DNA from 2 places in the Lactobacillus sp. UMNPBX6 genome. Region 2 is predicted to be linked to the other one. Evidence: predicted binding sites of a transcription regulator. Region 2 holds the regulator's gene; the other holds the start of a gene.
What was found. The regulator Rex, encoded in region 2, represses fermentation and respiration genes when NADH is low (regulators of the CRP and FNR family bind a similar motif). The targets are predictions, from matches to a motif close to TTGTGAANTANTTCACAA.
Positions count from the first base shown of each region.

Region 1 (14,774 bases), on a different contig from region 2:
TAATGACATTGGAAAAATCCATCTTGCCTTTTTCATCTGTGATTTTTTGGCATCTTGGGCCGCTGATCAAATAATTCTCCAATAAGTTTGAAGAAACCGTAGATAATTAATAAAATTCCCATTATCAGGATAGATTTGCGATCGAATGCTCGTGGATTAATGATGACGATAATTCCTAAGGCAAAGGCGATAACTGCTTCCGTAGCCACGACTGTGATCCGGAATACGCCTGATATTCTATGAAGAATTAGTTGCCGCAGTCTGACATAAGAATAAATAATTAAAAATATTCCCAAGAAATAGTGAGCTAAGAAGATTAACAAACGATTATTAGAAATTAAAGCCGTTGATAGAGCAAAAACAACTAAGTATGAAATAATAAAGAACTGTTTCTGCTTCTCTTTTAAACTAGAATTTGCCGTATCTAAAATTTGATGGACACTAAAGCCAATTCCAGCAAATGCTACTAGAACACCAAAAGCACGTAATGCATATTGAGGCATGGTTAAACTGATGATACCCAACACTACCAGGATCCAACCAACGATTGTATCAGTCGAAAACAGTACTTTAGTTAGATGGCGACTTTTGATTGTTTGCCAAATTGATGAAAACAAGGAGCCAAAAACGAAGCGTGTTCTACGAGAAGAATTTGTGAATGACAGCAGAATAGCCCCAAAACCACCGAAACCATTTTTATCTAATTCGTTGATCTTGGTAGCGCCACTTGCGCCTAGTGCAGCAAATAAATCATTGGTTAGAGATTCGCGTTCTTCAAGCGTTGCGTTTCCAATCCATTGGTTGATTAGTTGATTGTAAACTTTTGATTGCGGATTTCTATGCCTTTTAGTATCAAAGCTCGAACCAATGATTTGCCAACTGAAAGTATCATGTTGACTCAAATTATTGCGCGTACTATTCACAATAGTTGGATGGATTCCTTCAGGTTCAAATAAGCGGCCGATAACGCTAAACTCTGGCACAAATCTTCTTAACGTGTTTTGTAGATATTTTAATGGAAGCTGTGCACCTACTTCTTCAGCGATACCAGGAGAATCAAAAGTGTAGATCCGCTTAATTCGTTTACGAAGTTTGGGCTCAATATTAATTGCAGCATATTCGGCTAAATTGCCACCTTTTGAGTGACCACAAAGATAATAATCTTGATCGTCCGCTTTTAAAATACGTTCGAGTAATTTAACTGCTTGCTTTTGTGCAACAGTAATTCTGAAACTAATTTCAAAGTCTTCTTTCCAACCGATAAGTGAATCATCTGTACCACGAAAGGCGACGAAATTAGTTCCATCAGTTAATTCGATTTTAATGGCACTAAATTGAGTATGTTCAGTTAACGTGCTAGTAAAATAAGATAATTGCGCCTTTTTAAAACGCTCGGCTCGTGCCATTAATTTAAATAGTTCTTGATATTGCAAATTATCATTACGTGGGTGATCATCTGCAAAATAGAGCTTAGCTGCTTCATCTACAGTAATTGTTTTAGCATCGCCACTAACAATATCATGCAATTCAAGATAAGAAAAAATAGATAAAACAAGTGCATCAATATCATTGAAAGGCGATGTACTAAAGTCAATGTCTCCACGCCATTCTAAATATGTAAGAATATTATTATCTGGATACATGTTTTACCTCTTCAAATGAAAAAACTATAATCCCCTCTACAATTTTAACGTAACTATTGAGAGATAGTGTAATAAAAAACTTTTTTAGCTATTTAACAACATTTGTTATTTTATACTATAATAAAAACAGGTAGAAGGGGATTCAACTACCTGTAATGATGGATTATAATAAGGACTTATAGAAATTATAACCCGCACATAAGTATATCAGTTATTGATAGTTAATGGTATACTTATATCTTTACATTTTTTGAAAAAATTACTCTTGTATGTATTGTACAATATGTATGAGGGCGTTTTTTTATTTTAAAAGGGGAATTTTTATGTTAAAAGATGGAATATATGATGCTGAAGCAAGAGGCATGGCAGGCTTTGTTAAAGTGAAGTTAACTGTTAAGGATCAAAAAATCGTGGCAGCTGATTTAGATTTATCTACTGAAACGCCACAATATGGTCAAAAAGCAGAAAAGCAGCTTGAAAATGAAATTCTGACTAAGCAATCTGCAGATATCGATGCGGTAAGTGGTGCAACTTTTACTTCAAATGGAGTTAAAGAAGCAGTTACGGATGCTCTAAAGCAAGCAAAAAAGTAGAGGAAGATTAATGCACGTTACAACATACTTTGTTATTGGAGCAATTATCATCTTGATTATTGCCCTTTTTCGTTCGGAGCATAAATTTGAATTTTTGAAGGCGGCAATTTTATTTCTTGCTCAAATTTTCTTTAGTACAGTTAACTTTTTGCTCTTTTTTGTAATTGCATATTTCATGATGCAGGATAAGGATCATGTGAATTTAGGGAATCTCTTCTTGTTGCTGGCGGCATTTGTGGTACTTTCCGGGATGTTTATCTATTGGGGAATGCGAGTGGCCGCTCATGTTTTCAAGTTTTCGACGACGACTTTGACTTTGGTTGAATATTATATTCAATGGTCGCTGATTTATGTGACAGTTTATCAGGCAATTTTCAGCAATATTAAGCATATCAGTACGATTACTCACTTCATTAGAGTAGGTAATTTCCTAGATCCGAATTTGCTAGTGGTTGTCGTTTTACCTTCATTTATTTCGGCGTGGATTGCCGTGATTTTATATAAAAAGTTTATTAAGGCAATTTAATTAAAAAGCATCCCAATTCCGGGATGCTTTTATTGTTCATGGTAATGTTATTACTTAGTTCTCTCAAGAATTTCATCCATCTTTTGGAAGAATAATTCCTTGTTTGCTTTAGTAACGATGTCAACTTCACGACCGTTAGGATCACGTCTAAAGCTACCAGCACTCATTCCATCAGTAATAACTGTAGCCTTAGCTTTTTCAGTTTTAACAACTTCTGGATACAATGCACTAACTGTAGTAAGTACATCCCAAAGGTAAAGTTCAGCAGAAGGGATTGAGATAATTAGGCTGTAGCCTTGGCCAACTAAATCCATAGCTGGATATTTGCGTAAACTTGCCCAGTGTTGCCGCAATTCATCATTTAATGGGATCTCTTCAGTACTTTCAAGGCCCACCATTTGAATTGAAATATTGGAATCAAAAACGCGTTTAACAGCGTATGGATCCCAGAATGAATTCCATTCCTGACTGCCATCTGCGTTAACCATGGCTACGTTACCATGATCATCAAGAGAGCCGCCCATCCAGTAAAGTTTTTTGATATGTTTTTCAATATCTAGGTCAACATCAAGAGCACGTGCTAAGTCAGTTAAAGGACCGGTCATAATTAATGTGACTGGTTCTTTTGCATGCTTAAGTTTTTCAACCATATCAAGGTGAGCAGGTAATTCAGCTTGTGGAGTATCGATCGAACCCTTTTCGTTTAAGATAGGTAAATAATTAAAGGAATATGTAGCCATGCGCCAGTCGTGTGGGAATTGGTTGACAGCTCTTGAATTTGAACGGGCAACTGCTAATTTATCTCCGCGCAGATTAAAAAGATCAGTCATCTTACGGCATGCTGCAACAGAGGGATCGATAAAACCGTCGGCATCGATTGCACCGACACCTAACAATTTGATATCAGGAGCTTGCAAAAGAAGCAGGTAAGATACTAAATCGTCAATGTTACCATCATGATTAAAATATATTTGTTTCATTTTTTGAACCTTTCTAACTAATTACATTCATTTTAGCATGTCTAATTAACAAGAAGTATTTTAATTTAAGATATTTGTAAAACCGCTTACATTAATCTTATAATAAGAATATTGATATACACAGAAAGGCAATAACTATGAAACAAATTAAAATGGGACCATCTACGCTTTCCATTCCGGCTATGGCTTTAGGCATTATGCGGATGGATCAAAAAAGCGTAACAGAAGCGGCGGATGCAATTAGTGCAGCTTATGAAGAAGGAATTAACTTTATCGATTCAGCCGATATATATGGCGGTGGAAAGTCAGAAACAGTTTTTGGGCAGGCACTAAAAGAAACAAAGATTGGCCGAGATAAGCTCTTCATCCAATCTAAAACAGGGATTGTACCAGGCAAGCGATATGATTTTTCTAAAAAATATATTTTGACTGCTGTAGATGGCATCCTAGACAGAATGCAGGTTGACTACTTAGATAGCTTGGTTCTGCACCGGCCCGATATTTTGATGGATCCAGAGGAGGTAGCAGAGGCTTTTGATACATTGCAGGCACAAGGGAAGGTGCGCTTCTTTGGTGTTTCTAACTTTAATGCTAGTGAAATTGAATTGCTTAAAACAGCAGTGACTCAGCCAATTATGTTTGACCAATTGCAGTTTGGCTTGATGCACACGGGGATGCTTGATAGTATTGTTCATACCAACATGACCGATGAAAAGTCAGTAGATCATGATGGCCAAACGTGGAATTACTTATTGCGGCACAGAATAACATTGCAGTGCTGGTCACCATTCCAATATGGTATGTTTGAAGGAACCTTTATCAATAATTCGAAGTTTCCGCAATTAAATGAAGAATTAGAAAAGTTAGCCGAACATTATCAAGTAGGTAAAAATGCAATTGCAGCCAGTTGGATTTTGCGTTGTCCTGGACAGATTCAAATCTTGGTTGGTTCAATGAATCCTCAGCATATTGCGGATTCAGCGGCTGGTAGCGACATTCAATTAACTAAGCAAGAATGGTACGATTTGTATTTAGCAGCCGGTAATGATTTGCCATAATAAGTTAAAAAGGCCAAATGAAAAGAGTTAGATGAATTTCACCTAACTCTTTTTTTAGTAATTAAGATAATTATTTTAATCTAAATCTTTACCGTTTGATTCGATGACCTTCTTGTACCAGAAGAATGAATCCTTACGTGAACGAGCCAAAGTACCTTCACCGGCATCATTCTTGTCAACGTAGATAAAGCCGTAACGCTTGTCCATTTGACCAGTACCAGCAGAAACCAAGTCGATGCATCCCCATGGAAGGTAACCCATTAAGTCAACACCGTCGAGTTCAACAGCCTTTTCCATTTCTGAAATATGGTTTCTCAAGTAGTCGATTCTGTAGTCATCGTGAACCTTGCCGTCTTCAACCTTGTCGTAAGCACCAAGACCATTTTCAACGATGAACAATGGCTTGTGGTAACGATCTTGCAATTGGTTTAAGGCAATTCTCAAACCTTCTGGATCGATTTCCCAGCCCCAGTCACTACGCTTCAAAGTAGGGTTCTTAGCTACAGCTTTAGCTAAATCAGTTAAATCATCAGGCTTAACTTTTTCGCTTGAAACAGTAGTAGTTTGGTAGTAACTAAAGCCAACATAATCAACTGTACCTTCCTTTAAGACAATTCTATCTTCATCAGTGATGTCAGGACGGTAGCCATTTCTTTCGATATAAGCTTCAACAGCATTTGGATATTCGCCAAAAACATGAACGTCTGAGAACCAATCACGGCGTTGCTCCCACTTGTCAGCTAATAATACATCATCACTTGATGGAGTAAGTGGACGAACAGGTGAGTAGTTGATCATACAACCAATTTGGAAGTTAGGGTTGATCTTGTGACCAATCTTAACTGCTAATGCAGAAGCAACTAATTCATAGTGACCAGCTTGATACATTGCAGCTTCTTTATCCCTGTCAGTCATGTCATCTTTGAAAAGAATACCAGAATTAGTAGCCATTAAGAAGTCATTGTTAAATGCTGATTGGTTATCAATTTCATTGAAAGTCATCCAGTACTTAACCTTGTTCTTGTAACGCTTGAAGCAAACTTCTGCGAAATGTACGAAGAAGTCAATTACTTTACGGTTGGTAAAACCACCATAGTTCTTAGCCAAATTGAATGGCATTTCGAAGTGGGAGAGGGTAATTACAGGTTCAATGCCGTATTCATGACAGGTATCAAATAAATCGTCATAGAACTTTAAACCTTCTTCATTTGGCTCTTTTTCATCACCATTAGGGAAAATTCTAGTCCAAGCAATAGAAGTTCTGAATGCCTTAAAGCCCATTTCAGCCATTAACTTGATATCTTCTTTATAGTGGTGATAGAAATCAATTGCTGAGTGGTTAGGGTAGTTCTTGCCAGGAAGTACACCATCGGTAATTTCACGTGGCTTAGTAGCAGAACCAACGGTCATAACATCGGCAACAGAAGTACCTTTGCCGCCTTCTTTCCAAGCACCTTCAAGTTGGTGAGCGGCTACAGCGCCACCCCATAAAAAGTTCTTTGGCATTTTTGCTGAATACATTAATTATTCCTCTCTTTCTGTATGTAACTGGAAACGTTTACAACGCAATTTTTATATACTTACTTATTAAAATTAAGTGGTTTTAATTTCCGTTGATGGTTAAGGCCCCACGGTCATAGCGATTACGTGTTTCTGATAATTCAAATGGACGTCCGTCTTCTAGGAAGGCTTTTTGTTGGATGCACAGAACTGGATCATCACGCATGCAATCTAAGTATTTCATATCATAGGCATCTGATTTTTCGGCAGTGATAACTCGGTTGTCTTTACCGATTTTAAGACCGAGATCATTTTGGATATATGAATAAACAGACTTATGCAATATGTCCAACGTAATACCAGGGATCCCTTTTACTGGCATAATTGTATATTCAAGTTTAGCGGGTTTTCCATTTAAGACACGTTGTCGAATAATATCATAAACATCATCATTTTTACCTAAGCTTAATGCTTTGCGTTCACTAGCGCTAGGTTTTCTAATGTTGAAGGCAATAACATGACTAGTTAAATGAAATGCACTGTTGACGTGTCTGGTAAAACCATTGTGCTCGTTGACACCAGAATTTAAGAAAATATCTGGAATAGATTTAGTAGTGATGAATGTACCATGACCTTTGACAGTTCTGATTAATTTCTTATCTTGCAAAATTTTAAGGGCATGAACGATCGTCACTCGGCTAGTATTGTATTTTTGAGCAAGTTCGAATTGTTCAGGCAATCGATCTTTATATTTTTTCTCAATAATGTCTTTTTCTATATCACTAGCGATTTCTTGGTAGCGGCTCAAAATAATGCCTCCTTTCTATTGTAAAGAAATATATTACATGTATATTCTAACAGGTTTTTCTCATAATATGAAAACGGTTTCTACAAAAAAAGATTTTTGTAAGCGATTTCATATGTAAAGCGTTATGCTTTAAAGGAATGGGTTTAAAGTATACAAAAAGAGCGATGACTTCTTATGAAGTTCATCGCTTTTTTCATGGTCTGGAAGTTAGTTTTTCCCAGACACTTTTTGATGCTGAGAGGACGATTCTACGCAGCCATATTAGCATAAACGTTGTCAGCCATTCGTTTTAATTCCTTATTGGCGCCCATTTTAAGTTGCCAGTTATAGAACATGGTTTGCAGTTTACCATGCTTCTCGCGTTCGAAGTGAAGCATTTCTTCACTGAAGGTGATCTTAACGCCTTGGTCATTGTCTTCAGTTACATACTTAATAATGATATCAAAACGGTCAGAAACAAAGTGGGCAGCGTATACTTTGTCTCGTTCATATTCAGTGATCTTTACTTTAGCTCCTGATTGCTCATATTCGGTACCAGCTTGTAAAGTAACAGGCATATTATTATTACGAGCTTGTTTAATACTGGTAATCAATTGTTGGTCAAGGTAATCAAAGAAATCTTTAGCTTTAAAACTAAATTGTTTAGAAATAGTAATCAATAAATTTCCTTCCCTCTATGTCACTTATAGTTTAATCTTATCTTTTTATAAAAATAGAGTCTAGCTTTTTCGCCAGACTCTATTGTCTTTTTATGGTTAATCTAAATCTTCACCATTAGAAGCGATGACTTTCTTGTACCAATAGAATGAGTCTTTAGGGTAGCGTTTAAGAGAGCCATGACCACGGTCGTCACGATCAACATAGACAAAGCCATAACGTTTCTTCATTTCACCAGTACCATTTGAAACTAAGTCAATTGCTGACCAAGTAGTGTAGCCCATTAGATCGACGCCATCAATTGTAACGGCATCCCTCATAGATTTAATTTGACTACGCAAGTAATTGATGCGGTAATCATCGTGGACTTTGCCATCTTTTTCTAAAATATCGGCAGATCCTAAACCATTTTCGACTACCCATAAAGGCTTGTGGTAACAATCCCAAAGGTCATTAAGAGCTATTCTTAAGACATCTGGATCAGTTGCCCAACCCCAAGCATTACTTTCAAGGTAAGGATTCTTAACGCCACCTGCGCTAACATTACCAGATGCTTTAGCTTCAGTTTCATGAGTAGTTAAAACATTTGAAGTGTAGCAGGAGAAGCTTAAGAAGTCAGCAGGGTACTTAGCAATTAATTCATAATCTTCTGGTGTATCGTCAAGCTTAATATCGTCACGTTCATATTTCTTCAAACGATATTCTGGATAGTGTCCACCGGTTTGAACGTCACTGTAAAAGAGCATGTCTTGTTTTGCTTCCATTACTTTAAGTTGATCTTTAGGATCACAAGTGTATGGATAGTAAGCAGAGTAGGCTAACATTTGTCCCACACGATTGTTTGGATCGATTTCGTGAGCTAATTTAACTACTTTAGCACTAACTACAAATTGATTGTGAGCACCTTGAGCACGATTTTGTTCGCTACCGTCGATTAAACCACCGCCCATGTATGGAGCCATATCCATAGCGTTAATTTCGTTAAAAGTAAGCCAGTATCTAACATTGCCCTTGTAATGGTTCATTACGATATCTGAGTAATGAACGAAGGCGTCGATTAAATGACGATCTTTCCAACCACCGAAACGAGTAATTAATGAAAGAGGAGTCTCGTAGTGAGAGAGCGTAACTAATGGTTCGATGCCATATTTAGCACATTCATCGAATACTTTATCGTAGAATGCTACACCTTCTTCGTTAGGCTTTTCATCGTCACCATTAGGCAAAATTCTGGACCAGTTCATTGAAAGTCTGAACACATCAAAGCCCATCTCGGACATTAACTTGATATCTTCTTTGTAGTGGTGGTAGAAGTCAGTTCCTTGGTGACTAGGATAGTAGTGGCCATCAAACATAGTTGGAACAGCGCCTTCTGGCAACTTAAAATTTTGGCCCCAAACAAGTGGGGTAGCACCAGTTTCACCATTAGGTTTCTTCCAGGTAACCTTACGTGGTTCAGTTGCTGAACCGTTAGTTAAAACGTCAACGGCGTTTAAACCTTTGCCGCCTTCATCGTATCCACCTTCATATTGGTTAGCGGCCGTAGCACCGCCCTAAGTAAATTTATTATCAAATGCCATAAAAACACCTCTAAAATCTATTGTTGTCTAATAATACATAGTCACGAGTATTGTAGCGATTGCGGTTGACTGAATATTCAATCGGTTGGCCATTGGTCAGCCAAATAATCTGTTCCAGTTCTAGCATTGGATCATCATCTTTGGCACCCAAATACTTTTTGTCATATTCGCTAGGCTTAGCTGCACGAATTTTACGATAAGCATGACCGAATTTTAGCTTTAATTTCTTATGAATATAATCATAAATTGATGCATGTAGAATTTTTTCATCTAGGTCAGGAACTAATTTGATAGGCATATAAGTATGTTCAATGATGTATGGCTTGCCGTCATAGAGTCTCAAACGAATAATGTTGTAAACTGGTTCATTCTTTTTAAGTTCTAGATTCTTTTGCATTTGTTCATCTGGGAACTCCACAGAGAAGTGAAGAACTTGACTTTTAATATTCTTCTTTCCCAATAAGTTTCTTAAACCCGTAAATGCATTAGCTGGAGAATCTAAAGCTGACTTAATTGGAATATCACCAGAAACAAAGGTGCCTAGTCCTGATTGCTTATAAACTAAACCTTGTCTTTCTAAACCATCAAAAGCCTTTTTGACAGTTAATCTGCTGACATTAAATTCCTCGGCAAAGGCCTCTTGATCTGGAAGGGGCTCTTGTCTACTGTAAACGCCATTTTCTATTCTTTTCTTTAATTCACTTGCTACTTCTAAATATTTTGCCTTTGCCATGTTTTATCATCTGATTTCTAATTAAACATTATACTTATATATCTATTTTACAATAAAAATCTATACTTTATCAAAAAAGAGATGTCATTTTACTATTTCTTTATAGTTCAACAACATCTCTTTTTTTGATTGTTTAAGCCAAATTTTGATCTAGATTATTTTGCTTCTTTGGCTTCTTTTTGTTCTTTAGCAAGCAATACCTTATCGTACTTCTTAGCAAATGGCCAGTAAATAGCTGTTGAAATAAGTAAAGTACAGAATTGCCAGATGGCCATCTTCCAACCACCGATTAAGAATCCGGAAATTATGGCTGGAGTAGTCCAAGGAGCAGCAATACCGTTAAGTGGTGGAACAATACCAGTTTTAATTACTAAGTAAGTTGATGCAGCAACAACTAATGGAGTCAAGAAGAATGGAACAGCAAGCATTGGGTTCATAACGATTGGCAAACCGAAGAGGAATGGTTCGTTAATGTTGAAGATACCAGGTACCAATTCCAATTTACCGATTGATTTCAATTGAACAGATTTAGCAGCAACTAAAGTGAAGACAATCAAACCAATAGTAATACCTGAACCAGTTAAGTTAATGAAGTTGTTGTAGAATTCGTTGGTAACAATGTGAGCACCGTTAGCAAGGGAAAGTTTACCTGCAGCGAACAATCTTGCGTTATCAGCAGTGTTAGCTTGAAGCATTGGGGCTACAAGTGAACCCATGATCAAACCACCGTGAACACCGAAGAACCAGAAGAATGGAACAAGGAAACCAATAGCAAGGGCACCACCGATACCTGTACCAATTACAAAGAAAGCTATGCTGTCACACCCTTTACCACTACCTTCGGCTAATTCGCCTAAGGCTGCAGAGTTAGCGTCATTTTCGATAGAAACTGGAAGACCAAAACGTTTTTCTAATTCATCTACAATCTTGAAGTTGTGGATGTAAGCAATAGCACTAGATCCACCGATAATTCCTGTCTTTTTATTAACTGCACCAGGTGAGGAGATAGCTACTCCTTCGATCTTGATATCTTTTTTGATTTTATCTACTTCATCAGTTAATGCTTGATAGAAACCGTTCAAATCTTTTGGCGTATCGATTGCATGTTTATCTTGAAGCTGATTATCTTTCCAAGTTGCGATTTTAATAGTTGTACCACCAATATCAATTGCTGCTAAATTCATTTTGTTTGCTCCTTATTAAAAATATATACTTTTGTAACCCATCATAAATACTTTTGAAAGCGTTGCCAATAAACTATCTAATGGTAAAATAAAGATGAGCAAATATAGAAGAAATACTCTGAGGAGAAAAATATGATAAACGCAATTATAAAAAATAGAAGAACAGTTAGAAATTTTACTGCAGAATCTGTATCAGATGATGAAATTAAAAGTTTGGTTGAAGCTTTTCAAACTTTACCTTGTGGTATGCATCAAGCAGATGTAATGAACTTAGTAGTTGTTAAAGATGAAGGATTAAGAAACGAAATTGAAAAAGTAACAGGAAATGCTTGTTACAACGCACCAGTTTTGTTTTTAATCAATACTAAGAAAGACAACATGTTTGGTGAACGTGATGCTTCTGCAGCAGCTGAAAACATTATGCTTGAAGCTACGGATTTAGGATTAGGTTCTGTTTATGTCATGGGCGGTGCCGTAAAGCTGAATGACTATGCTGATATTCAAAAAGAATTAGGTATTGCCCAAGACTTTGAAACAACAGTAATTGTTCCTGTAGGTAAAATTGCTGAAGAACCAGCTAAGGAGGACCGTACTAGTCGTTATCAAGTAACTATCTATTAAGGAATCGTTAATGAATAAAAGAATTTTACTTAGCCTATCTGCTATTATGCTGACAGCAACTTTATCTGGGTGTAGTCAGGTCCATTTTGGCAGGGATGCAGTGACTATTGGTTCAGTGAAAAAAGATAACCCAGAAGTTAAACATAAAACTACTAAAAATGAGTCAGCAGTATCTAGCAGCAGTAAAAAGTCAGTTAAGAAAACAACTAAAAAAGTTGAGAAGACTAAGGTTAAAGATGAGAATAAGAAAAAGTCTAAGCCGAAGACCAAGAAAGTAGTAAAAACTAATTGGAATGAAGCCAAAAATAAAAAATTGAAAGTTGCAGTAAATAAATGGAGTAGACCTTCAGGTCAAACTTATTGTTTTTATGATGGAATTCATCCTTTGAAGACTAAAAAAGGCGATACATATCTGCAAGCTTTCAAACAAGCAAGATTTGTTTTAAAGAAAAAGCAAATTAAAATAGGCTGGAGTCCTTTGGGCAAGAATAAGTATCAATATAATGTTGTGGCGATTGCTAATGATAATTTTAAGTCGTGGCATAACACTTACTTGTTCTGTTTAAAAAAGAATAAACCTGTGATTTTGCTTGATCAATCTAAAAAAGGTGCAGTGGTAGTAGTTAAAACTGTTAAAGATACTACTTTGATTAAAGGCTTTGAAAAAGCTTATCAAAAATAAAGCATAAATCAGTTTAAGAGTAAAACAAAAAGGCATGTAGAAATTAATCTACATGCCTTTTGTTTTGAAATTGTACTCGGTTAATCGAAATTAATCGTGGTCAACATCGTCTGGGAAGAATGCAAGACGTTCGCCCTTGCCAAGTTCTTCTTCGATTTCAAGTAAGCGGTTGTACTTTTCAACACGTTCTGAACGAGCTGGAGCACCGGTCTTAAGTTGACCACCGTTTACAGCAACTGCCAAGTCAGCGATGAATGTGTCACCAGTTTCACCTGAACGGTGTGAAATCATAGTGTTGTAACCATTCTTACGTGACATACGGATAGTTTCAAGGGTTTCAGTAACAGTACCGATTTGGTTCAACTTGATTAATGAAGCATTACCGGCACCTTCCTTGATAGCCTTCTTCAAAAGTGCTGGGTTAGTACAAATGAAGTCATCAAGAACGATTTGGATACGGTCTTTGTGTGATTCAGTGAACTTAACCATACCGTCAACATCGTTTTCGTCGTATGGGTCTTCCATTGACATTAATTCTGGGAATTCTTCCAAAAGCTTGTCGTAGTATGCAGCTAATTCTTCATCGTCAAGAACCTTGCCTTCAAGGTGGTACTTGCCGTCTTCTTTGTTGTAGAAGTATGAAGCAGCACAGTCACATGCAATACCGATATCTTCGCCTGGCTTGTAACCAGCCTTAACGATTGATTCGTGTAAAGCCTTCAAAGCTTCTTCTGAGTTCTTCATGTTAGGTGCGAAACCACCTTCGTCACCCAAGCCAGTTTCGTAACCCATGTCTTCAAGAACTTTCTTCAAAGTGTGGTATACGTTAACGATCTTTTCGAAACCATCACGGAATGAAGTTTTAGCAATTGGAGTGATCATGAATTCTTGGATGTCGATACCGTTGTCAGCATGTTCACCACCGTTGATAACGTTGTGGAAAGTTTGTGGCATTTCAAGATCAATACCGCCAAGGTAACGGTAAAGAGGTTGTTGACTAGCCTTAGCTGCAGCAACAGCAGTAGCCATTGATACACCTAAGATAGCGTTAGCACCAAGACGACCCTTGTTTGGAGTACCGTCTAAGTCGATCATAGTTTGGTCAATCTTAGGTTGGTTAAATGGGTCCATACCCTTTAAAGCGTCGTTAATTTCAGTGTTAACATTGTTAACAGCCTTTGAAACGCCCTTACCGCCAAGACGTGAACCACCGTCACGTAATTCAACGGCTTCGTTTTCACCAGTTGAAGCACCTGATGGAACTTCAGCCTTACCTACGACACCGTTTGAAAGGGTAACGTGAACTTCAACAGTTGGGTTACCACGTGAGTCAAAAATTTCGAGTGCGTGTACATTTTCAATAACTGATTTGAGCATTATAAACCTCCTCAAAAATTATGGCATGTAACAAAAATTTTGCATGCCATACGGAACAATTTTTGTCCCGCTTACAATTCAAATTTTAGCCTAACTTTGTGATCATGTAAACATATGAAAGCGGTTTACATTTTAAAAATTAATAAAGACAATAATAAATTACTATATCAACGCGCTATAATACATGTATTAAAATAATTGTTTATGATAAATAAGGAATTCGATTATGGAGAATATTAAATTAATTATTGATTCTAGTAGCAATATGAAAAGCGATCCTGACCACAACGTGGAAGTAGTACCTTTGACTATTTCTTTTGGCGGTAAGGATTATATTGACGATCAAAATTTGAATATCAGAGAATTTTTGAATGATATGAATCAAAATCAAATTGCCGGTAAGACTACTTGTCCTAGCATTCAAGCTTGGCTTAATGCACTAGAAGGTACCGAAAAAGCTATCATCATCACGATGACTAGTGGTATGAGTGGTACTTTTTCCTCAGCACTTCAAGCAAAAACAATGTATGAGGAAAAGCATCCCACCAGTCAAATTATTGTAGTTGACTCAAGAAGTGCGGGCCCTGAATTAACTATTGTTTTGCACGGTATTGAGAAAATGATTCAAGGCGATATCCGCTTTGTTGATCTCGAAGAAGTAATTGCCAAATTCAGAATGCGTACGCATTTGCTCTTTATTCTGCAATCACTACATAATTTGTCTCTGAATGGGCGTGTCTCACCAGTCGTAGCCAAGGTTGCCGGTCTTTTGAAAATTAACTTGATCGGTACGGCAAGCAAGGAAGGTAAACTTGAACCATTAACTAAGGCT
Region 1 is NZ_PCZD01000039.1:2,243-17,016, reverse strand. It holds gene CP357_RS07175 (Mbeg1-like protein) at 33-1,643, opposite strand; gene CP357_RS07170 (FMN-binding protein) at 1,967-2,236, shown strand; gene CP357_RS07165 (hypothetical protein) at 2,247-2,762, shown strand; gene CP357_RS07160 (nucleoside hydrolase) at 2,813-3,742, opposite strand; gene CP357_RS07155 (aldo/keto reductase family oxidoreductase) at 3,880-4,800, shown strand; gene CP357_RS07150 (6-phospho-beta-glucosidase) at 4,876-6,321, opposite strand; gene CP357_RS07145 (GntR family transcriptional regulator) at 6,404-7,108, opposite strand; gene CP357_RS07140 (DUF3284 domain-containing protein) at 7,357-7,767, opposite strand; partial or broken gene CP357_RS07135 (family 1 glycosylhydrolase) at 7,864-9,345, opposite strand; gene CP357_RS07130 (GntR family transcriptional regulator) at 9,356-10,078, opposite strand; gene CP357_RS10575 (ROK family protein) at 10,234-11,262, opposite strand; gene CP357_RS07120 (nitroreductase family protein) at 11,395-11,883, shown strand; gene CP357_RS07115 (DUF4767 domain-containing protein) at 11,894-12,565, shown strand; gene eno (phosphopyruvate hydratase) at 12,656-13,942, opposite strand; gene CP357_RS07105 (DegV family protein) at 14,169-14,774, shown strand, end outside.
Region 1: a site for Rex is predicted at 1,725-1,742, ahead of CP357_RS07170 (FMN-binding protein). Genes of this name have one in related genera too.

Region 2 (7,912 bases):
GTCTTGTTCAGCAACTTCTTCCTTCAAGTGACCCTTACCATAAACGTAAGTAAGAATGAATGCAACTGCAAAACTGATTGCAACTGAGACAACCCACATTGGGATAGTCTTTGGATAAATTGAAAGGAATCCAAGGAAACCAGCTGAACCAAGAGCTGCAGCAGTTACGTGCATGAAGCCAGCAAATGCAGCAGCCACACCTGAACCAATTAAGGCACAGAAGAATGGGAACTTGTACTTCAAATTAACACCGAAAAGTGCTGGTTCAGTAATACCAAGAAGTGCAGATACACCTGATGAACTTGCCAACCCCTTCATCTTCTTGTTCTTAGTTAAGAAGTAAACTGCGAAAGTTGCGGCACCTTGAGCAACGTTAGCCATACATGCGGTAACAAAGATAAAGTCACCAGAACTTGCTGGATTCTTAGCAAATGCTGCCAAAAGTTGAGTTTCAACAGCTGGGAAACTTTGGTGAAGACCAGTAGTAACAATTGCTGAATAAGTCAAACCAAAGACACCCATACCAAAGGCACCAGTAGTGTTATAAAGCCATACGATTGCATTAGTAATAGCGTCTGAGATACCCTTGAAGACTGGTCCAATAATTACAAAAGTAAGGAAACCAGTAATCATAATTGAAAGAAGTGGTGTAAAGGTAAAGTCAACTGCAGATGGAAGCCATTTGTGGAATCTCTTTTCCAAAATTGATAATACCCAAACTGATACTAAGACAGGAATAACTTGGTATTGGTAGTTAGTTTGTGCAACATGTAAACCAAAGATATCCCAGAACTTAGTAGCACCACCCAAGTTAGGTGTGGTCATAATCATACCGATTGCAGCACCCAAGAATTGGTTAGCTCCAAACCTTTTAGCCGCCGACATACCTACCAGAATTGGCATAAAGATAAATGGAGCAGCTGACATGACTTGGATCATGTTAGAAAGGCCGGCAATATTAGGTGCCATTTGAACAACTGACTTAGAACCAAATAGTCCTGGTGAAGTCAAGAAGTTGTTCAAAGCCATCAACAAACCACCAGCAACTAAGGCTGGAATGATTGGAACAAAGATGTCAGACAAAAGTTTAATGAAATCCATTACTGGATTCTTCTTTTTACCTTCTGCAGCAACCTTCTTCAAATCATCGGTTGATAATTCTTTCAAGCCAGTGATCTTAATGAATTCATCATAAACATCATTAACATCTCCTGGCCCAATGATTACTTGATATTGACCATTGGTCTTAAAAGTACCTTTAACATCTGGATCATTATCCAATGCCTTTTGGTCAACCTTTGAATCATCTTTTAAAACTAAACGCAAACGAGTAGCACAGTGTGCACCAGCAATAATATTATCGCGGCCCACATCTTTAATTACTCGTTCAGCCACCTTTTTGTGGTCCATATTTGTTTCCTCCTATGTAAACGTTTTATTCTCAATTCACTAACTATGATAACGCATTCATGAAATATGTCAATCGTTTGACAGAAATTTATTTATTTATTTTACAGACTTATGACTTAATAAGCCAATTTTGCTGATATAAAATATGATAAACGTTTGACACATTTTTTATTATCTACTAAAATACAAATGAAAGATAACGCTTACACGGAGGCAAAATTATGGAATGGACAAGAGAAAAACGTTATTTACCTTATAGTAAATGGGATGCAGAGACCTTACTTGACTTACAAGCGGAGGCCGCAAATTCCGCTTATCAAATGCATTACCATTTACACCCTATTTCAGGTTTAGTTAATGATCCAAATGGATTTTCTTATTTTAATGGTGAATATCACCTGTTTTATCAATCATATCCATTTGGTGCTGTTCACGGTTTAAAATCATGGGTCCACTTCAAGTCTCAAGACTTAGTTCACTGGATCAATCTCGGCTTAGCTGTTAAGCCTGACAGCATGGCAGATTCACACGGTGCCTACTCAGGTTCTGCTCGTGAAATCGACGGCAAATTATTCTTAATGTACACAGGTAATCACCGTGATGAAAACTGGGTTCGCACTCCTTACCAAATTGGTGCTTGGATGGATAAAGATGGTGTCGTCAAAGACAAAACTGTTTTATTCAAGAATCCTGATCACATCACTGAACATTTCCGCGATCCTCAAATTCTTAAGGAAAATGACACTTACTATGCGATTTTAGGTGCACAAGACAAAGCTGAAAAACACGGTCATATTGATGTTTGGAAATCTAAGGATCTTAAGAATTGGGAAGAATTAGGCTTCTTAAACTTATCAGATCACGTTTTAGGCTACATGATTGAATGTCCTAACCTTGTTCGCGTCGGCGGTAAAGTCGTAGTCATTTTCTGCCCTCAAGGTTTAGATAAAAAGATTGCAGACTATGATGATATTTACCCTAACATGTATGTGATTGCCGATGACATTGATTTTGAAAATCACTGTTTAATCAACCCAGGTCCTTTACACAACCTCGACGAAGGCTTCGATGTTTATGCTACACAAGCATTTAACGCCCCTGATGGTACTGCATACGAAGTTAGCTGGGTTGGTTTGCCTGATACCACTTACCCAACCGATGATGAAAATTGGGCTAACTGCTTAAGCCAAGTTAAGAAGTTGAGTATTCATGATGGCAAACTAATTCAAGAACCAGTTGAAACTATCAAGTCATTACGCAGAAATGAAGAAAAAGTTAGTGGTAAGACAATAAAAGAAAATACTACCGGCCAATATGAATTAAAGTTAAATATTTCAGCTAACCAAACTGGCACTTTGCACTTTGCTGCTAACGATGATTTAAGCGAAAGCTTGCAAATCAAGTTTGATACCAACGATGGAAAATTAACTTTGGATCGTGCTCAGGCTGGGAAGAAAGTAGCAGTTGATTATGGCACCACTAGATCTACTAGCTTTACTCCACACGAAGACTTAAAACTTGATATTTTTGTCGATCACTCATTAGTAGAAATCTTCGTTAACGGTGGCGAACATGTTCTAACTGGCAGATTTTTCACTGATCCAGTTAACCAACGAATTAAATTTGATCAAGATACAAATTATCAAGGAACTTTCTACAATATGGAAACGATCCTTTAATAAGGTGATATTATGGCAGTAAAATTGACAGATGTTGCACAAAAAGCTGGTGTTTCAGTAACAACTGTCTCTCGAGTAATTAATAATCATGGCTATTTAAGCGATAAAACCAAACATAAAGTTTTCACAGCTATGAAAGAATTAAATTATCAACCTAATTCCCTTGCTCGATCACTTCAAGGCAAAAAAATGAAATTAATTGGATTGATTTTCCCAGAAATAACCAATCCATTTTTTGCGGAACTAATACAAGATATCGAAAACATTTTATTTGAAAAGGGATATAAGATAATCCTTTGTAATGCTCAAAGAGATAAAGAAAAAGAACGTGCCTACCTAAAAATGCTCTTAGCCAACCAGGTTGATGGTATTATTGCCGGAGCTCATAATTTAGGAATCGAAGAATATCAAGAATTAGGATTGCCGATTGTTTCTTTTGATCGTAAATTATCCGAAAATGTACCTATTGTCAGTTGTGATAATTATCAAGGAATCAAATTAGCAGTACATGATTTAATTCAAAGTGGTTGTCATAAAATTTTCTTTTTAGGAAATAAACAATTAAAAGGTAACCCTACAGACCAACGATTAAAGGCCTATTTAAACGAAGCAGAAAATTTAAATTTTACTCCCCACATTTGTTCAGTAGCATTTTCTGATTCTACATTATTGAAAAATATAACTATTCACGAAATGCTGCAAAATGATCATCCTGATGGTGTTGTTTGCACAGATGATTTAACCGCAATCTTAGTTTTACAAGAAGCACGAAAGTTAGGATTAAAAGTACCTGAAGATTTAAAAGTAATTGGCTTTGATGGTACTAAACAAATTCAAACTTACCATTCTGAATTATCAACAATTGCTCAACCCATCAATGATATAGCTATTTTGTTAGTTAAACTTTTGCTTCAAAGAATTAGTGATCCTAATAAAGAACTTAACAAAAAGCATTACATCTTACCTGTTAAATTAATTAAAAGTTTAACAACCGCATGAAAATATTTTTTAGACATATTCTATTTTGATATCACTCATGCTCGAACGACCTCGAATAATTAAAGTTGGTCCACCACCGTTAGACGTACCATCAATTTCAAAATCACCTGACATGAAAGTAGATGCCATGTTGCTTTCTACCTGCCATGATAATGGTAAATAGATCGTCAAATCTGTCATTGTTATATTGACATTCATTGTCACTGTTTCATTTGCTGCCTGAGCATCATCTAAGTATAAGTTAACATCACTCATTTTAGCATTCACATCAATTGTCTCTAGTGCTTTAGAATGAATATAACGAGAAGTGTCTGACATAGTTTGATCAACTACTACATGAGAACCTTGTTCTTTGCTTACTGTATCAGTAAAGATATGATCTGTAAGATTTTCTCTTTTGTCCCTAAAGTTTTTAATTTTCTTATTTGCATAAACCACCGTATGAAATCGATTGCGAAAAATAATCCCCAATCCAATTGAAATTAGGACTGCTGCAAGTAAAATAGTCCACGGTACTAACCGAGTAATATGTAGTGGTTCAGCGAAAATCATTAAAATGAACGCAACGGAAAAGACACTCTCAGTGATCCGCCGATTAATTAATCCATCTAATAAACTGATTGCAAAAATCACTGTCCCAATCGCAGCCCAGAACCCTAGTCTGTAAGTCCAAATCCCCATTTGGTTTAAAACTACAAACAATGCACAGGCAATAAAGAAGATGCCCCAAAAAGCTCGTCCCAATTTACCTCTCATTGAAAATTCCTTCTTTCTTTTAAACGATTACGCAAATCACGATAATAATGCCGCGATACATAAACCGTTTTATATGATTCTTCAAATTTAATCTGACAGTTAGAAATCGAACGTGTAATGGCATATATTTTATCCAAATTCAAAATAGTAGATTTAGCTACTCGCATAAAATTGCCGCCCAATATATCTTCTAACTCATACAATTTGTATTTAACTTGATAAGCATTTTTCGTCGTATGAGCCATGACGATTTTACTGTCAGTTTCAAAGAAAAGGATGTCGCTTAAATTCAAATAATAAGAGACATCATCTTTGATAGCTTCGATCTGCTCAAGATTAGGCGTTTGTTTCTGCAAGGCATGATACAATTGTTCAATTTCTGGCGTTAATTCCGAAGCATTAATAACTATTTCTGTCTCCTTTTGATTAGGATCAATATTTAATTTTACCTTCAAGCTTCATCCCTCCCTTCGACTTAACTATATTAAACTAAGAATCTTGCGTGAAAACTAGCTATTTATACTAAGTGGTCAATTTTCATGACTAAGAGGTAAAAAAAGACTACCTTTCATTTAGAAAAGTAGTCTTTTAAGATTATAATTCATCGTTCTTTTGCTTTTCAGAATCTAAAAAGTAAATCAATGTTTGCAATTCTGTTGCCAAATCTACATTTTGCACTCTTACACTTGCAGGAGCAGATAATCTAATCGGTGTAAAGTTCATAATTCCCTTAACTCCCGCATCTACCATTTCATCAGTAGTCTTTTGGGCAGCGGTTGAAGGAACAGTTAAAATAGCAATTGAAATTTGTTGATCACTTAATTGCTGCTTTAAATCTTTCATATCGTAAACAGGAACGCCGCTTAGAATACGACCTGTAATTTTTTTATTAATATCAAAAGCACAAGAAATTCTAATATTGTTGCTTCGCTTAAAATTGTAATTAAGTAACGCTCTTCCCAAGTTACCAACACCAACTAAAGCAACGTTTGTCAATGTATCTTGATTTAAAATCTTTTTGAAAAAGCTCAGCAAATTCTTTACATCATAACCATATCCGCGCTTACCTAAAGCACCAAAATATGAGAAATCTCTTCTAATCGAAGCACTATCAACTTGAACTGCCTCAGATAGTTCAGTGGAAGAAACCTTATCCTTGCCTTCTTCATTTAAAATGATCAAATAACGATAATATAAAGGTAGTCTTTTTGCTGTTGCTTTTGGAATTTTTATTCTATCCATAATAGAAGCCCCCAACTGTATTTCATGTTTGTGAATGCACAATCAAGCATATCTATCATACCTGTTAACAGGGTGTTTGTCCAAACATATTTTTCACAAAGATTATTTTTCACATGTATTTAGTATTCGATCACTTTCTACCATATGGTAGAATAATGGTTAGGTGAAAAATTATGATTATTGCACAAGGACACGATTTAGAACAACAATTTGGTGCCAACACTTTATTTAAAAATGTTACTTTTTCAATCGATTCTAATGCCCGAATCGGTTTAGTTGGTCCCAACGGGGTCGGTAAAACTACCCTATTAAAAATTATGACAGGCGAGCAAGAGCCAACTCACGGTGAATTCACTGTTAACAAGGGCATTGATGTAGGTTACATTGCTCAGGAAAATGCATTAAACGAAGCCAAGACCATTTGGGATGAAATGGAATCTGTTTTTGCACCCTTAATAAAGGAAGCAAAAAGTTTAACTCACATGCAAGAACAAATTGCGGAACATCCCGAAGACCAGGAACTGCTTAAGCAATATGACCAAAAGCAATTTGCTTTTGAACAAAAAGGCGGTTATACCTACCAATCAGATATTAAGAGTATCCTGAATGGTTTCAAGTTTCCAGAAAATACTTGGCAAAAGAAGATTGGCAGCCTTTCTGGCGGTGAAAAGACTAGATTAGCTTTCGTAAAGTTGCTTCTGCGTAAGCCCGCATTGCTTTTGCTAGACGAACCTACTAACTACCTTGACTTGGATACGCTTGATTGGTTGGAAGGCTTTTTGAAGAACTATAGCGGTGCAATTTTGGTTGTATCCCACGACCAGTACTTCTTAGATCATTTGGCAACTCAAATCTTCGAATTGCAATTTGGTAAATTAACTCCATTTAAGGGTAATTATTCTGCTTACGTAATGCAGCGTGAACAACGTGATAAAGATCAAGAAGCAGCATATGAAAAGCAACAGGCCGAGATCAAAAAAGACGAAGAATTTATTCAAAAGAATTTAGTAAGAGCTACTACTACCAAACGTGCTCAGAGTCGTCGTAAAAAGCTTGAAAAAATCGAACGAATCAAGCCACCAAAGCATAAGAACAAGGTTCGAATTCACTTTAATAGCGAGCGCCCTTCTGGTAAGGAAGTTTTAATTCTTAACGATTTAACTATTGGTTATCCAGACAAAACAATGGTTAGTGATATTTCCTTCCAAATTAATAAAGGTGATCGTGTAGCTATTATTGGACCAAATGGTATCGGTAAATCTACATTACTTAAAACCATTATGAAACAATTGCAGCCTAAAGGTGGTTCCATTAAATACGGCGCATCTTTAGACATCGGGTATTATGATCAGGAATTGCAAAGACTTGATCCTTCTAAGACCGTTTTGGACACTGTTTGGGATCGTCATAAGACAATGCCAGAACGTGATGTTCGTTCAATCTTGGCCAGTTTTCTTTTTACTGCTAAAGATATTGATAAAACTGTCGGACAACTATCCGGTGGTCAAAAAGCCAGATTAACTTTAACAGTTCTTTCTCTTGAACACGATAACTTCTTGTTGATGGACGAACCTACCAACCACTTGGATATTGAAGCAAAAGAAGTGCTTGAAAAAGCACTAAAAGACTTCGATGGCACTTTGCTCTTCGTTTCTCACGACCGTTACTTCATTAATCAATTAGCTAATAAAATTGTTTCTGTTAGAAATAGTCACGCCAAGATATATAATGGTAATTATTCTTACTATCTTGATGAAAAAGCAAAGCAAGAAATAGCTGCCTCATCTTCAACAGAAGTTCAACCTACTAAACAAGTCAGCCAGCAA
Region 2 is NZ_PCZD01000067.1:355-8,266, reverse strand. It holds gene CP357_RS08900 (sucrose-specific PTS transporter subunit IIBC) at 1-1,410, opposite strand, end outside; gene CP357_RS08895 (sucrose-6-phosphate hydrolase) at 1,632-3,089, shown strand; gene CP357_RS08890 (LacI family DNA-binding transcriptional regulator) at 3,102-4,088, shown strand; gene CP357_RS08885 (hypothetical protein) at 4,098-4,844, opposite strand; gene CP357_RS08880 (LytTR family DNA-binding domain-containing protein) at 4,841-5,299, opposite strand; gene CP357_RS08875 (redox-sensing transcriptional repressor Rex) at 5,439-6,086, opposite strand; gene CP357_RS08870 (ABC-F family ATP-binding cassette domain-containing protein) at 6,260-7,912, shown strand, end outside.